One region of the Pseudomonas sp. H3_C08 genome, then DNA from elsewhere that is predicted to be linked to it. Evidence: predicted binding sites of a transcription regulator. Region 1 holds the regulator's gene; each other region holds the start of a gene.

The links. The regulator FliA, encoded in region 1, starts transcription of late flagellar genes. The targets are predictions, from matches to a motif close to CTAAAGTTTNNNNNNNNNNNGCCGNTAA.
Region 2: AB4N74_RS16705 (methyl-accepting chemotaxis protein) is a predicted target of FliA. The motif match lies at 1,941-1,968, and genes of this name have one in related genera.
Region 3: AB4N74_RS24545 (methyl-accepting chemotaxis protein) is a predicted target of FliA. The motif match lies at 1,816-1,843, and genes of this name have one in related genera.
Region 4: flgM (flagellar biosynthesis anti-sigma factor FlgM) is a predicted target of FliA. The motif match lies at 1,912-1,939, and genes of this name have one in related genera.

The regions. Positions count from the first base shown of each region.
Region 1 covers NZ_CP162803.1:537,837-542,030, reverse strand. Annotated here, with positions in the region: gene AB4N74_RS02585 (chemotaxis protein CheA) at 1-766, opposite strand, end outside; gene AB4N74_RS02580 (protein phosphatase CheZ) at 821-1,609, opposite strand; gene AB4N74_RS02575 (chemotaxis response regulator CheY) at 1,628-1,999, opposite strand; gene fliA (RNA polymerase sigma factor FliA) at 2,166-2,906, opposite strand; gene fleN (flagellar synthesis regulator FleN) at 2,903-3,733, opposite strand; gene flhF (flagellar biosynthesis protein FlhF) at 3,850-4,194, opposite strand, start outside.
Region 2 covers NZ_CP162803.1:3,647,061-3,651,254, forward strand. Annotated here, with positions in the region: gene AB4N74_RS16700 (hypothetical protein) at 1-93, opposite strand, end outside; gene AB4N74_RS16705 (methyl-accepting chemotaxis protein) at 204-1,829, opposite strand; gene AB4N74_RS16710 (transporter) at 2,103-3,125, shown strand; gene AB4N74_RS16715 (inorganic phosphate transporter) at 3,374-4,194, shown strand, end outside.
Region 3 covers NZ_CP162803.1:5,353,477-5,357,670, reverse strand. Annotated here, with positions in the region: gene AB4N74_RS24545 (methyl-accepting chemotaxis protein) at 1-1,700, opposite strand, end outside; rRNA gene rrf (5S ribosomal RNA) at 2,083-2,198, opposite strand; rRNA gene rrf (5S ribosomal RNA) at 2,304-2,419, opposite strand; rRNA gene AB4N74_RS24530 (23S ribosomal RNA) at 2,571-4,194, opposite strand, start outside.
Region 4 covers NZ_CP162803.1:3,574,560-3,578,753, forward strand. Annotated here, with positions in the region: gene cheR (protein-glutamate O-methyltransferase CheR) at 1-3, opposite strand, end outside; gene AB4N74_RS16350 (chemotaxis protein CheV) at 50-982, opposite strand; gene flgA (flagellar basal body P-ring formation chaperone FlgA) at 1,065-1,826, shown strand; gene flgM (flagellar biosynthesis anti-sigma factor FlgM) at 1,975-2,301, shown strand; gene AB4N74_RS16365 (flagella synthesis protein FlgN) at 2,350-2,817, shown strand; gene AB4N74_RS16370 (flagellar brake protein) at 2,906-3,652, shown strand; gene AB4N74_RS16375 (MFS transporter) at 3,726-4,194, opposite strand, start outside.

The DNA.
Region 1 (4,194 bases):
CAAAGTTGCCCTTGCCATGCAACTGATCGAGCAAGGCTTCGAATTCGTCGTCGGTGATGTCGGAGCTGTCGCCCTTGGCCGGTGCCGCAGGAGCTGCTGCAACTGGCGCAACCGCGTCCACCGCGAACTGGCCCTTGCCGTGCAACTGATCGAGCAAAGACTCGAACTCGGCATCGGTGATTTCATCGCTCGCGGCTTCAGCGGCCGTTTGCGCAGGGGCAGCAGCAGCCGGGGCTTCAGCTTCAGCCTTGACGGCGTTCAGCGAGTCCAGCAGTTGTTCAAATTCGTTATCGGTGATGTCGCCCGACGCGTCGCCTTCGACAACCAGTTCTTCGATCATCTCGGCCACCGGCGATGCCGGGGCGGCATCCGCCGATTGCGGTTCCGCCAGACGCGCCAGGGCGGCCAGCAGTTCCGGGGTGGCAGCGGTGATCGGAGCACGCTCACGAACCTCAGTGAACATGCTGTTCACCGCGTCCAGTGCTTCGAGGACAACGTCCATCAGTTCTGCATCAACGCGACGCTCACCCTTGCGCAGGATGTCGAACACGTTTTCGGCGATGTGACAGCACTCCACCAGCTCGTTGAGCTGAAGGAAGCCGGCGCCCCCTTTTACAGTGTGGAAACCGCGAAAAATTGCGTTGAGCAGATCTGCGTCATCCGGACGGCTTTCCAGCTCGACCAGTTGTTCGGACAGTTGCTCAAGAATCTCGCCGGCCTCAACCAGGAAATCCTGAAGGATCTCTTCATCGGCGCCGAAGCTCATTAATGGGGTGCTCCTACAGGTCTAAAAACCCAAAAAACCTAAAATTCCACAACTCTAGAATCCGAGGCTGGATAACAAATCGTCCACATCGTCCTGACCGGACACAACGTCTTCTCGTTTATCGGCATGAATCTGCGGACCTTCACCCTGCGAGAGATGTTTTTGTGGATCTTTTTCTGCAAGCATCGCGGCGCGGTCATGTTCGATGCCCGCAAAGCGGTCGACCTGACTGGCCATGAGCACGAGTTTGAGCAAATTGCTTTCGACTTCGGTGACCAGTTGGGTCACACGCTTGATCACCTGACCGGTCAGGTCCTGGTAATCCTGGGCCAGCAGGATGTCGTTGAGATTGCTCGACACCGCACGGTTGTCCGTGCTGCTGCGTGACAGAAAACCGTCGACCCGGCGCGCCAGCTCGCGGAACTCTTCAGCCCCGACCTCGCGACGCATGAAGCGACCCCAATCGGCGCTCAAGGTCTGCGCTTCATCAGCCAGACTGTTGACCACCGGCGTGGCGCTTTCCACCAGATCCATGGTGCGGTTGGCCGCGGCTTCTGTCAGCTTGACCACATAGCCCAGACGTTCGGTGGCGTCGGTGATTTGCGACACTTCCTCGGCCTGCGGCATGTTCGGATCGATCTGGAAGTTGACGATCGCACTGTGCAGTTCACGTGTGAGCTTGCCGACTTCCTGGTACAGGCCACGGTCACGGGTCTGATTGAGCTCATGGATCAGTTGCACAGCGTCGCCGAACCTGCCTTTTTCAAGGCTTTCGACCAGTTCGACCGCGTGTTTTTTCAGGGTCGACTCGAAATCGCCCTGTGAAGATTCGTTATGCTCCATAGCTCCCCCGCGCGTTCATCAGCCGATGCGTTCGAAAATCTTCTCGATTTTGTCTTTCAACGCCTGAGCCGTGAAAGGTTTGACTACGTAGCCGTTTACACCAGCCTGAGCGGCTTCAATGATCTGCTCGCGCTTGGCTTCTGCAGTCACCATCAGCACTGGCAGGTGCTTGAGTTTTTCATCGGCACGCACGTGACGCAGCAGGTCGATACCGGTCATGCCCGGCATGTTCCAGTCCGTTACCAGAAAGTCGATGCTTCCGCTGTTGAGCACTGGAATGGCAGTCACGCCATCGTCAGCCTCGACGGTGTTGGTGAACCCAAGATCACGCAGCAGGTTCTTGATGATCCGCCGCATCGTTGAGAAGTCATCAACGATGAGGATTTTCATGTCTTTGTTCAATTCGACCTCCAAGCAGTCTTAAACGCGCCCAGCACCTGGACGCGCCACTTCAATCAATCGGCGCAGCACTCGAAGACTGTCTGGAGCACAACAGAGCAAGACCGGTGCCGTTCATCACCGCACCAGCCTCGTTCGCAGTGTCCCCACACTGCCTTCAGCGCGCTCGCCACTCCCCCAAACGCCCCCGCAAACGGGCCGCGCACTGGCTGTGTAACTGGCTGACCCGCGATTCACTGACGCCAAGGACTTCACCGATCTCCTTGAGGTTCAGCTCTTCGTCGTAGTACAGCGCCAACACCAGTCGCTCACGCTCCGGCAAATTGGCAATCGCGTCCGCCAACGCAGCCTGGAAACGTTCATCTTCCAGATCGCGTGACGGCTCCATATGAGCACTCGCGCCATCCTCGTGCAGCCCTTCGTGTTCGCCGTCCTGCAACAGGTCGTCGAAACTGAACAGGCGACTGCCCAAGGTGTCATTCAAAATCCCGTAGTAATCGTCGAGACTCAATTGGAGTTCGGCCGCAACCTCGTGATCTTTAGCATCACGGCCGGTTTTAGCTTCAATTGAGCGAATCGCGTCGCTGACCATACGGGTATTGCGGTGAACCGAGCGTGGCGCCCAGTCCCCTTTGCGCACTTCGTCGAGCATCGCGCCGCGGATTCGTATGCCCGCGTACGTTTCGAAACTGGCGCCTTTGCTGGCGTCGTATTTGGTCGAGACTTCAAGCAGGCCGATCATCCCGGCCTGGATCAGGTCTTCGACCTGCACACTCGCCGGCAAGCGCGCCAGCAAGTGGTAGGCAATGCGTTTGACCAGTGGCGCGTAACGCTCGATCAGCTCGTACTGCGCGTCACGTGCCGACTTCTTGTAGTAGTTCATACCGCTTGCGGTCATAGCACGGGCCCTGCCGTTTGCTGCACGAGGCGCTCGACGAAAAACTCAAGGTGGCCACGCGGGTTGGCGGGCAGCGGCCAGGTGTCGACCTTCTGCGCGATCGCCTTGAACGCCAGCGCGCACTTGGAACGCGGAAAGGCTTCGTACACCGCGCGCTGCTTCTGCACCGCTTTACGCACGCTTTCGTCGTAAGGCACGGCGCCGACGTATTGTAGGGCCACGTCAAGGAAGCGATCCGTGACCTTGGTCAACTTGGCGAACAGGTTGCGCCCTTCCTGCGGGCTCTGCGCCATGTTGGCGAGGACGCGGAAGCGGTTCATGCCGTAATCGCGGTTGAGCAGTTTGATCAGCGCGTAGGCGTCAGTGATCGAGGTCGGCTCATCGCAGACCACCAGCAACACTTCTTGCGCGGCGCGAACAAAACTGACTACCGAGTCACCAATACCCGCAGCGGTATCGATCACCAGTACATCGAGATTGTCACCGATGTCGCTGAACGCCTGAATCAGGCCGGCATGTTGCGCCGGGCTCAGGTGCACCATGCTCTGGGTGCCGGACGCCGCCGGCACGATGCGAATGCCACCAGGGCCTTGCAACAGCACGTCGCGCAGCTCGCACCGGCCTTCGATGACGTCGGCCAGCGTGCGTTTAGGGGTCAGCCCCAACAATACGTCAACGTTCGCCAGACCCAGGTCGGCGTCCAGCAGCATGACCCGACGGCCAAGCTCTGCCAGCGCCAGCGACAAGTTCACTGACACGTTAGTCTTGCCGACGCCACCTTTGCCGCCGGTCACCGCGATCACCTGTACGGGATGCATGCTGCCCATGTTATTTCTTTACCTTGTCTTGCATAGACGGAGGCCACATTACTGGCTGCGCGTTCACAACCGGAACAATGCATGGCAGACCATCGATGTAGGTACAAAAACTGTTCATGAATACCTCAGCCTACCTGCTTGGTCGGGCTGTGATAGATATCAGCGAACATGTCAGCCATGGCTTCTTCGCTGGGTTCTTCCTGCATTTGCACGCTGACGGCGCGGCTGACCAGTTGATGACGGCGCGGCAGATGCAAATCATCCGGAATCCGTGGGCCATCGGTCAGGTACGCGACCGGCAATTCATGACTGATCGCCAGGCTCAACACTTCGCCAAGGCTGGCCGTTTCATCCAGTTTAGTCAGGATGCAGCCGGCAAGCCCGCAACGCTTGTAACTGTGATAAGCGGCGGTTAGAACCTGTTTCTGGCTGGTGGTTGCCAAGACCAGATAATTTTTTGAACGAATGCC
Region 2 (4,194 bases), 3.1 Mb from region 1:
GGTAGACGTGTCGTCAGCAACGTCGCTAATCGACGTTTTGCTGGTGGGTGTGCTGAGAGTCTGATTGATCGAAACAGACGTGATGCTGACCATGGAAATACTCCAATGCCGGTTATAGATAACCGGTCATCGACCACGGCCGCCTCAATTTGAGATCGACTGTGTACCGACTCGGTATCCGAACCGGTACACGGTCGTTTGCGTCAGGCACTCAGACGCGCGGTGACTTCGTTCAGCTCCCCCGACAGACTGTGCAGGTTCTGACTCGCGCTTTCGGTGCGCTGCACGTTGTCGAGGTTGGTGCTGGCGATCGAGGTGATCTCGGTGAGGTTGCGCGAGATGTCCTCGGCCACCGAGGTCTGCTCTTCGGCGGCGGTAGCAATCTGACGGTTCATGTCGCGGATCGCCTCCACCGCGTGGGTGATGCGCTCCAGCATCGCGCCGGCCTGGGTCACCTGCTCGACGCTTTCATCACTGCGCGTCTGGCCGCTGTCGATGGCTTGCGCCGCGTCCACCGCGCCGGTCTGCACGCTCTGGATGATCTGGTTGATCTCGATGATTGACTCGGCGGTGCGTTGTGCGAGGTTGCGTACTTCATCGGCGACCACGGCAAAACCACGCCCGGCCTCACCGGCGCGCGCCGCTTCAATGGCCGCGTTCAATGCCAGCAGGTTGGTCTGTTCGGCGATGCCGCGAATCACTTCCAGCACTTTGCCGATGCGGCCGCTGTCGGCTTCCAGACGACGGATCACCGTGGCGGTATTGGCGATTTCGCCGCGCATCTGGGTGATCGAGTGGATGGTGCTCTGCATGACCTTTTCACCCTGCTGGGCGGACTGGTCGGCATCGTCGGCCGCACGCGCAGCATCAGCGGCGTGACGCGCCACTTCCTGGGCGGTGGCGGACATTTCGTTCATCGCCGTGGCCACTTGATCGGTGCGATTGAATTGTTCGTTGGTGCCGCCGGCCATGGTCGTGGCGATCGCATTCAACTCGCCACTGGCGCTATCCAGATCGCTGGCGCTGCGTTGCAAACGGGTGAAGGTTTCGGCGAGGAAATCGCGCAAGGTGTTGGCGGCGGCGGCGAGGTTGCCCAGCTCATCCTGGCGGTCGCTGACCACGCGCTCGGCGAGTTTGCCGCGACTCAACTGGGTCACGTAATCGATCAGTTTGCGAATCGGTTCGACCAGGTTACGGTTGACCAGCCACAGGCTCAACAAGCCGATCAGCAGACCCGACGCGAGCATCACCAGCAGCCCCAGCCACACGGTGCGATCAGCCTCGGCACTGATCAGCGCCGACTGCGCGGTGCCTTGCTTGCGCAACTCGGCGACCAGCTCGCTCATCTGATCGCTGGCGGCGCGGTCGACGCCTTTGACCGCCGCATCACCAGCCGTCGGATCACCACCGGCAGCCACGTAGGCATCGCGGCCCTTCTGGTAGGCAGCGCCGAGCAGACGATGTTCTTCACGCAGACGTTCGATGCGGTTTTTCAGGCTCGGATCGAGGCCTTTCTGGCTGGCCAGTTCACCGAGAATGTTCTGCACATCGCGCTGACGATCCTCGAACTGACCCCAATATTTGGCCAGATCCGCCGGCTGCTTGCCGCGCAGCAGAACGTTTTTCCATTCCTGCACCTGCACCTTGAATTGCAGGTTGGCCTCGTCGATCAATTGCGAAGTGTGCAAGGGACCGGCGATCAACTGGCTGTAACTCTGCACGCCGTTGGAGAGGAAATGAAAACAGGCCAGGGCAATCAACAGCACCGCCAGCAGGCTGCCGCTCAGCAGGGCGAGAATTTGCGCTCTCAGGGATTTTTGCAGCATCAAAAGATACTCAGGACAAGGATGAGGCACGCCCGGTAAGGCGTGAAATTTTGCCGGACATCCCTGTCGGCACGCCTTGGCTCATGGCCAAGCGCGCGCAACGTAACCCAAGTGTGATCGGCACGCCAGAGCGCCTCTTGAAGAAAATCCGACCATCGGTAAGTCGCTGATTTGACGTCACTTTGCCGTCACATAAACGTCATGTGACATTGCGATGATGCGGCTCAGTGAACCTGCCATTTACGCACCGACGCCCCCTCCTCGCAGCGAGCCTTCATGAACCACAGCCTCGATATCAGCCATCGCGATCCCGATCTGTTTGGCCTGCTCTACGGCTACCGCTTCCTGCCCGGTGAACGTGGCCGCGAAGTCGATTCCGCCACGGCGTTGCGCTGTTTGCAGGACGACAGCGACAGTGGCGAATTTCTTTGGCTGCACCTCAATCTGGCGCACGCGGCGTGCGAGCGCTGGATGAAAAGTCATCTGCAATTGCCCGAAGAGTTTTTCGAGGCGTTGCATGAAGGCTCGCGGTCGACGCGCATCGAGCATGTCGACTCGGCGTTGCTGGCGGTGGTCAACGATGTCGTGTTCAACCTCAGCAGCATGGTCTCCTCGGACGTGTCGACGCTGTGGGTCTGTGTGCGCAGCAAACTGATCGTCAGTGCGCGTCTGCAACCGCTGCACTCGGTGGATAAATTGCGCTCGTCGGTGAAAGCCGGCGAGCGCTTTCGTTCGCCATCGGAATTGCTCGTGCATCTGCTGCGCGATCAGGGTGAAGTGCTGACGCAGATTGTGCGCAAGACCAGCATGAGCGTCGATCAAGTCGAGGACGAATTGCTCTCCTCCCGGCTGTCGACCAACCGTGCCGAACTCGGTGCCAATCGCCGCGTGTTGGTGCGTTTACAACGGCTGCTGGCGCTGGAGCCGGGCTCTTTGCTGCGTCTGCTCAACCGGCCGCCGCCCTGGTTGCAAAAGGAAGACGTCAAGGAGTTGCGCAAATCCACCGAGGAGTTTGCGCTGATCATCAACGACCTCACCGCCCTTGGCGAGCGGATCAAACTGTTGCAGGAAGAGATCGCCGCCAACCTCAACGAACAGAGCAACCGCACGCTGTTCACCCTGACCGTGGTAACGGTACTGGCGCTGCCGATCAACATCATTGCCGGTTTTTTCGGGATGAATGTGGGTGGGGTGCCGTTGTCGCAAGATCCGGAAGGGTTCTGGATTCTGGTTGCACTGGTGGCGACGTTTACCGTGATTGCCGGGCGTTGGGCGTTTCGTAAAAGAGGCGATTACTGACCACAAAACGCATTGCCACCGCAGGCCCAATGTGGGAGCGAGCTTGCTCGCGAAGACGGAGTGTCAGGCTCCATAATTGTCGGATGACACACCGCTTTCGCGAGCAAGCTCGCTCCCACAGGGATCTTCTTCAGTCTTCGGATCAGCGGTGGAGCTAAAACCCCAAACACTGACATGGCGCAGTCTCTCTGTAACATTCTGCAACGATCATGGGCGACATTCCTTCCCTCGCTCAGGATTGTCCGCTCATGGCTACTCCCTCCCTGACCGCCAGCCCCGGGTCCGCCCACAGTGGCTGGCCAGCCCTCGACAAGAAAACCGGCCCGTTTACCTACGTGATCTTTTTCGCCGTGTTGGCGATGGGAATGCTGTTCACCGCCTACAGCCTGATGCACGACATGCACGAACTCGGCACGGTAGTCACCACGTGGACGCCGTTCCTGCTGCTCGGCGTGGCGCTGCTGATTGCCTTGGGTTTCGAGTTCGTCAACGGTTTCCACGACACCGCCAACGCCGTCGCGACGGTGATTTACACCCACTCGCTGCCGCCGAATGTGGCAGTGGTCTGGTCGGGGTTCTTCAACTTTCTCGGCGTGTTGCTTTCGAGCGGCGCGGTGGCGTTCGGCATCATCGCGTTGCTGCCGGTGGAGTTGATTCTGCAGGTCGGTTCGTCTGCCGGTTTCTCGATGATTTTCGCCCTGCTGATCGCGGCGATCCTGTGGAACCTCGGCACCTGGTGGCTCGGTTTGCCGGCATCGTCTTCGCACACGCTGATCGGTTCGATCATCGGCGTCGGCGTGGCCAATGCCTTGATGCACGGCCGCGACGGCACAAGCGGTGTCGATTGGGCGCAGGCGACCAAGATCGGTTACGCCTTGCTCCTGTCGCCACTGGTGGGGTTCGGCTGCGCGGCGCTGTTGCTGCTGGCGCTGCGTGCATTCGTGAAGAATCGCGCGCTGTACAAGGCCCCTAAAGGCAACACCCCGCCGCCGTGGTGGATTCGCGGTTTGCTGATTCTGACCTGCACCGGCGTGTCCTTCGCCCACGGCTCCAATGACGGCCAGAAAGG
Region 3 (4,194 bases), 1.7 Mb from region 1:
GATTGGTTCATGCCGTCGATTTCACCGATGCGTTGAGTCACGCTGACCAGACGCAAACCGGCCTGATTGGCCACTTCCACGCTCTGCTCGCTGGACACCTGACTGGCGTTCATCGTGGTCACCGCTTCCCGCGAACCGATCTGCAACGACGTGATCATTTTGTGGATCTCTTCCGCCGACTCCTGGGTGCGATGGGCAAGGTTTCGCACCTCGTCCGCCACCACGGCAAAACCACGTCCGGCTTCACCGGCACGCGCCGCTTCGATCGCGGCGTTAAGTGCCAACAGGTTGGTCTGTTGCGAAATCCCTTTGATCACATCGAGGATGTGGCCGATGTTGTCGGTGCTGGCGTTCAGGGTTTCGATCTGCGTGCACGACAGGCTGATCTTCTGCGACAACTCGGTCATCGCTTGAATCGTCTGCTCGACCACCTGACGCCCGTCATCGGCCTGCTCGCTGGCGCCGCTGGCGTGCTGCGAAGCATCGGCGGCGTTGCGCGCAATTTCCTGTGTGGCGGCACCCAGTTCGTTGATCGCCGCAGCGACGCTGTTGGTGCGCGCGCTTTGCTCGTCAGAACCGACGATCGAGGCGTTGGACGATGCCATCACCCGTTGCGACAAGTCATGCACATGACGGGTGGCGGAAGACACTTCGGAAATCGACGCGTGAATACGCTCAACGAACTGGTTGAACGCGCTGCCCAATTCACCGAACTCGTCTTTGCTCTCGACCACCAGGCGGCGGGTCAGGTCGCCTTCGCCCTGAGCGATATCCTGCATCGCACGGCCCATGGTGGTCAGCGGACGCATCAACACATTGATCAACAGGCTCAGCAGCAAGGCAATGGCCGCCACGGCCACGAACATCGCAATCAGTGCCGAGGTGCGGAATTGGCTGAGTGCTGCGTAGGCCTTGTCGCGGTCGATCGACAGACCGATGTACCACTGCGCATTCGGCAGATCGCTGACCGGGGTAAACGACAGAATACGTTCCTGACCGTTGAGCACCACGTTCTGGTTGCCCTTCTCGATGCGTACGCTGGTGTTTGGGTAGATGTCTTTCAGGTTTTTCATGACCTGATCCTTGTCCGGGCTAACGATCACCTGACCGTCGGCGCTAACCAGGAATGCATGGCCGAGGCCACCGAAGTCCACCGAGTTGATGATCTTCACCAGGGTTTCCAGGCTCAGGTCACCCCCGACGACGCCGAGCAGTTCACCGTTCTTTTTCACCGGCATGGCGATGGTCACCACCAGCCCGCCGACAGCAGCCATGTACGGCGGCGTCAGCATGGTTTTGTCAGCTACCACGGCCTGCTTGTACCAAGGGCGCTGACGCGGGTCATAGCCGTCCGGCATCTTCGCGTCAGGACGCTGGGTGAACACACCGTTGGCCTGACCGACGTAGGTGAACTGGAAGTTCGAGGTGAAGGCCGGTTGATCGACCAGGCCCGGGAAGTCCGCGTCCTTACCCTGATGGGCAACGTTCTGCGCGAGGTTTTCCAGCACCAGGATCCGCCCGCTCATCCAGTTCTGCACGCTGCTGGCGGTCAGATCACCGGCCTGCTGCACGGAAGACTGGAGGTTCTGGCGAATGGTGTTTCGCTGCAGATAGTCGTTGTAGAGGGTGAACAGCGCGAACGCCAGGACCACGACGCCCGAGGCGGCCAACAGGATTTTATGGCTGAACTTGAGATTCATTTCATGGGACTTCTTATGCCAAAAGTGGGGATGCGTTCCGGATGCAACATTCCATGTACAGTGCAGGCAGCGTTCTACTAGCCGCTCTACTTTGGTGCACGCATGTCTCACCAGTCTGTCGGCACGTGTCGGAGAAATCTTAGGGCCATACAGGAAATGGATGGTATTTCTGCCAGATTCCCGCCCAACGGCGTGCCAGAGCGTTCGTCACGGTGTTTCCGGAGCAACGTTCCGGCGGCAGTTTCAAATCCTGCAACCCTTTTTCCTGTGCATAAAAAAGCCAGCCCCTGATGTCTCAGGGGCTGGCTTTGTCGTTTCTTTATCTGATCCTGAAATGACAAAACCCCCGTCCGCGTTAGCAGACAGGGGTTTCGGAATTCAATCTTGACGATGACCTACTCTCACATGGGGAAACCCCACACTACCATCGGCGATGCATCGTTTCACTTCTGAGTTCGGGATGGGATCAGGTGGTTCCAACGCTCTATGGTCGTCAAGAAATTCTGTATCTGGCCCGTCAACACGGTAACGAGCCAGCAAAAACAGTTACTTCTACTAAAACAAAACCCCAACTGCTTTCGCAATTGGGGTTTCGGAATTTAATCTTGACGATGACCTACTCTCACATGGGGAAACCCCACACTACCATCGGCGATGCATCGTTTCACTGCTGAGTTCGGGATGGGATCAGGTGGTTCCAACGCTCTATGGTCGTCAAGAAATTCGGGTACTGACTCGTGACCTTGTGGCCTCGCTTCAGCAAATTGGGTATGTGACAGCTTTCGGTGTTTGTGAACATCGAACTTTCGGTTCGTTTCGTCTTCACACACCGCAATCTGGTCTCTTCGACGCAAATTGCTTGGGTGTTATATGGTCAAGCCTCACGGGCAATTAGTATTGGTTAGCTCAACGCCTCACAGCGCTTACACACCCAACCTATCAACGTCGTAGTCTTCGACGGCCCTTCAGGGAACTCAAGGTTCCAGTGAGATCTCATCTTGAGGCAAGTTTCCCGCTTAGATGCTTTCAGCGGTTATCTTTCCCGAACATAGCTACCCGGCAATGCCACTGGCGTGACAACCGGAACACCAGAGGTTCGTCCACTCCGGTCCTCTCGTACTAGGAGCAGCCCCTCTCAAATCTCAAACGTCCACGGCAGATAGGGACCGAACTGTCTCACGACGTTCTAAACCCAGCTCGCGTACCACTTTAAATGGCGAACAGCCATACCCTTGGGACCGGCTTCAGCCCCAGGATGTGATGAGCCGACATCGAGGTGCCAAACACCGCCGTCGATATGAACTCTTGGGCGGTATCAGCCTGTTATCCCCGGAGTACCTTTTATCCGTTGAGCGATGGCCCTTCCATACAGAACCACCGGATCACTAAGACCTACTTTCGTACCTGCTCGACGTGTCTGTCTCGCAGTCAAGCGCGCTTTTGCCTTTATACTCTACGACCGATTTCCGACCGGTCTGAGCGCACCTTCGTACTCCTCCGTTACTCTTTAGGAGGAGACCGCCCCAGTCAAACTACCCACCATACACTGTCCTCGATCCGGATAACGGACCTGAGTTAGAACCTCAAAGTTGCCAGGGTGGTATTTCAAGGATGGCTCCACGCGAACTGGCGTCCACGCTTCAAAGCCTCCCACCTATCCTACACAAGCAAATTCAAAGTCCAGTGCAAAGCTATAGTAAAGGTTCACGGGGTCTTTCCGTCTAGCCGCGGATACACTGCATCTTCACAGCGATTTCAATTTCACTGAGTCTCGGGTGGAGACAGCGCCGCCATCGTTACGCCATTCGTGCAGGTCGGAACTTACCCGACAAGGAATTTCGCTACCTTAGGACCGTTATAGTTACGGCCGCCGTTTACCGGGGCTTCGATCAAGAGCTTCGCGTTAGCTAACCCCATCAATTAACCTTCCGGCACCGGGCAGGCGTCACACCCTATACGTCCACTTTCGTGTTTGCAGAGTGCTGTGTTTTTAATAAACAGTCGCAGCGGCCTGGTATCTTCGACCGGCATGAGCTTACGGAGCAAGTCCTTCACCCTCACCGGCGCACCTTCTCCCGAAGTTACGGTGCCATTTTGCCTAGTTCCTTCACCCGAGTTCTCTCAAGCGCCTTGGTATTCTCTACCCAACCACCTGTGTCGGTTTGGGGTACGGTTCCTGGTTACCTGAAGCTTAGAAGCTTTTCTTGGAAGCATGGCATCAACCACTTCGTGTTCTAAAAGAACACTCGTCATCAGCTCTCGGCCTTAAGATCCCGGATTTACCTAAGATCTCAGCCTACCACCTTAAACTTGGACAACCAACGCCAAGCTGGCCTAGCCTTCTCCGTCCCTCCATCGCAATAACCAGAAGTACAGGAATATTAACCTGTTTTCCATCGACTACGCTTTTCAGCCTCGCCTTAGGGACCGACTAACCCTGCGTCGATTAACGTTGCGCAGGAAACCTTGGTCTTTCGGCGTGGGTGTTTTTCAC
Region 4 (4,194 bases), 3.0 Mb from region 1:
CAATGATGCCGCCTCTTAAATCGTGTTGACCGCCAGGAGCAAAACGCCCCTAGCTGATATCTGCTGCTTTGATCCGGTCGACTACCCGGGATGCCAGGTCATCAGGACGGAACTTGGCCAAAAAGTCATCGGCACCGACTTTCTTGACCATCGCCTGATTGAATACCCCCGACAACGAAGTATGCAGGATGATATGAAGCTTTTGCATGCGTGCGTCGCCGCGGATTTCCGCCGTCAGGGTGTACCCGTCCATCTCCGGCATCTCGATGTCGGAAATCATCATCAGGAACTCTTCTTCCGGCTTCTTGCCCTCATCGACCAGCTTGCGCAGGTAATCCAGCGCCTGTTTGCCGTCGTTCAGCGCCACCACTTCGACCCCGATTGTCTGCAGACAACGCGTGACCTGCTTGCGCGCCACCGACGAGTCATCGACCGTCAAGACACGCAATGACAGTGCCTTGGTCTGGGTCTCGACATCGACCACGCCCACCGAAATCGCTTCCGGTGTCGGCGCAACTTCCGCCAGCACTTTCTCGACGTCGATGATTTCGACTAACTGATTGTCCACCCGAGTCACAGCCGTCAGGTAGTGATCGCGCCCCGTGCCCTTGGGCGGCGGATGAATCTCTTCCCAGTTCATGTTGACGATGCGCTCCACCGAGCGGACCAGGAAACCCTGGGTCTTGGTGTTGTACTCCGTGATGATCACGAACGGATTGTTCTTGTCCTTCAACGCTCCGGAACCGGTGGCCATTGCCAGATCAAGGATCGGAATGGTCGCCCCCCGGATATTTGCCACCCCGCACACGACAGGACTGGACTTGGGCATCAACGTCAGCGACGGGCACTGCAACACTTCCCGCACCTTGAACACGTTGATTCCGTAGAGCTGCTGACCGTCGAGACGGAACAACAACAGCTCCAGGCGATTCTGCCCCACCAGTTGCGTGCGCTGGTTCACCGAATCCATTACACCAGCCATGCCCAGACTCCTACACCAACGCCAAGTGTTGTTGCGACGCACATTCATTGCTAAACGGCACGGCGCTTGCTTTTTAACTCGTATGAACGCTCAAACGACATTTTTCCGACACCTGACCTCCCGCGCTCGCAAAAGCCTTTGCGCGATGTCCGCCGTCTGCTGCTTTTTCGCTGGCAGCCCTGCCATTGCTGATGCGGTTACCTTGCCTGACATGCTTATCGGCGTCACTCAGGGCTTTCTTGAGTTCACCGTAGAAGACTATCTGGCCACCAGTCAAACGGAAGGCCGCTACGAGATCGAAGTAAACCAGCTCGACCCCCGTATGCGCATGCCTATGTGCGACAAGGAATTGACAGCGACTTTGGAGAGTCCGGCACGTCCGCTGGGCCGGGTTACCGTGAAGGTCCGCTGTGAGGGCGCCTCGCCCTGGACTGTGTTCGTGCCCGCTCAAGTCCGCCTGTTTCGCGAGATTGTGACAACCACCCGACCGCTGAAACGTGCAGGGATCATCGAACCCCAGGACGTGACCCTGCGTGAACGCGACGTGAGCACGATCAACCAAGGCTTTCTGACCTCGGTAGACGAAGCGATCGGGCAGAAATTAACCCGACCAACGGTAGCCGATCAGGTCATTACTCTGGTCCATCTGGAACAGGCGGAAGTCATTCGCAAGGGTGATCAAGTGGTCATCACTGCCCGCAGCGGCACGCTCGCCGTGCGCATGCCCGGTGAAGCGCTGGCCAATGGCGGTTTGAAAGAACAGATCCGGGTGAAAAACCTCAACTCGCAACGGGTCATCAAGGCGCAAGTCACCGCGCCCGGCCAAGTGGAAGTGGCGATGTAGAAAACTGGCGCTGACCCCGGCTGTTCCCTAAACTGTGCCGCAGCAGGACACGCGCCGGCGCATGCAAGGCTCATTGTAAATGTGCCTAAAGTTTTCCAGGGGATGGCCGAAAACATGGCAAGCGTCCAAATTCCCAGAGGTTTTTATCATGGTCATCGATTTCAGCCGTTTGAACAGCTCCTCGTCACTTACGGGCAGTACACGTACCAGCAACGCCAAGGAAACCGCCGAAACCGGCACCTCCGCGCCGCTGAATACCCAGGCCGAACCGGCCAGTACCGCAAAAAGCGGGGAATCGGTACACCTCAGCAATGAGGCTCAACAGTTGCAGAAGGTCACTGACAAGCTGCGCGATCAGCCTGCTGTCGACAAAGCCCGTGTGGCCGAGTTGAAAGCCGCGATTGCCGATGGCAGCTATAAAGTCGACAGCAACCGTGTAGCCAGCAAACTGCTCAACTTCGAAGCCCAGCGCTAGGCTTTTGCCGGCGCCAGGCTTTTGGACGCTTAAAACCCAAGGCCAGCCATGCACGACACTAATTTATTGCAATTGATCAACGACGACTTTGCTCCAGCTCAACAATTGCTGGAGCTGCTGCAAACCGAATCCCTCGCGTTGCACGGTCGCGACATGCCCTTGCTGGAAAACATTCTGGCGCATAAACAGGCATTGATCATTCTGCTTGAACAGCATGGCCGCAAGCGCAGTGAAATCCTCGCCAGCCTCAACCTGCCGACTGATCGTGCGGGTCTTGAGCAACTGGCTGGCCAGTCGAGCATTGGCGACCAGTTGCTGAGCCAGGGCGATGCCCTGACCGATCTGATCGCTCAATGCCAGGCGGCCAACCTCAAGAATGGCCAGTCGATCCAGATCCAGCAGGCCGCCACGGCCAATCAGCTGAAGATCCTCACCGGCGGTGAAGCGCCAGCGCTTTATAACGCCAGCGGTACATTTGCCAAACCCGCCACACCGCGTCCGCTCAGCCAGGCATGAGCCGTTGATGCGCCAGCTCTATCAACCCGCGAAACATGCTGGCAAAATGCTGGCTAGTCGTCATATTTTGTCTGGAGATTGATAAACCGTGTCCAACGCCCTCAGCGCGGATGATGCTCCGCAGCCCCCTAAGGTGCTTACCACGCCACTGGAAATCTCCAGCAACCTGCGCCAGCTGCAAGAAAGCCACGATCCGCTGATCATCACCTTTCATGAGCGCAGCCAGCGCTTCCAGAGCTATCTGATCAAAGTCGACCGCGACAGCGCTACGATCGCACTGGACGAGATGATCCCGCGTGATGGCGAACGCTTCCTGCAGGCCGGTGAGCCATTCAAGGTTGAAGGTTTTCATGAAGGCGTGCGCATCGCCTGGGAATGCACCGGCACGCTGAATATCGAAGAATCCGAGGGTGATCGTTTCTACACCGGCGCACTGCCGACTGAAGTGGTTTACCACCAGCGCCGCAATGCCTTCCGCGCGGCACTGAAACTGACCGATCTGGTCAGCGTTGAACTGGGCGGCGAAAAACTCAAGGCGCCAATCAACGGCAAACTGCTGGATATCTCCGCGACCGGCTGCAAGCTGCGTTTCGAAGGTGATATCACCGACCGCCTGCAATTGGGCCAGGTTTATGACCGCTTGATCGCCCCGCCGCTGTTCGGCAACCAGCCGATCTCCGTCGAATTGCGCTATCTGCATTTCGAAGAAAAACTCAACATCACCTTTGCCGGTCTGCGTTTCCACAACATCAGTGGCCAGGCTGCGCGCAACGTTGAGCGTTTCGTGTATCAGTTGCAACGTGAAGCACGCCGTTTCGACAAAGACGATCTCTGATTCGTTGCGGCCAATAAAAAGGGCAGTCCTTGGCGGGACTGCCCTTTTTTTATGCGCGGTGTTTTTGTTCAGCTCAGGGTCTGCCGCCACTGAGATCAGGCGCGGGTTTATCGGTATCCGGTTCGACTTCTGCCGCAGGCTCTGACTGAGTATCAGCTTCAGGCTCGGGACTTGCCGGCGCCTGCACAGGGTCTTGCACCATCTGCTCCTGCACCACCTGCTCGTCTACCCGAGGATCAAGGGCCGCCACCAGCGGTGAGCTGGACATGCTGTCCGGCATGGCCACGTGATGCAGCGGCGCGTCGTCGACCTGATGCAGATTGGTCACCGCTTTCGGCCGGATCCGCCACACCAGCACCAACGCGAAGAAGCTGAAGAACGCATACAGGCTCTGGCTGCCAAACAGCTTCATCAACACGCCCGCAAGCAACGGCCCGATGCTCGCGCCGACACCATAAGTCACCAGGAGCATCGCCGTCAGCGACACGCGGCGATCACCTTCCACATGGTCATTGGAGAATGCCACCGCCAGTGGGTACAGA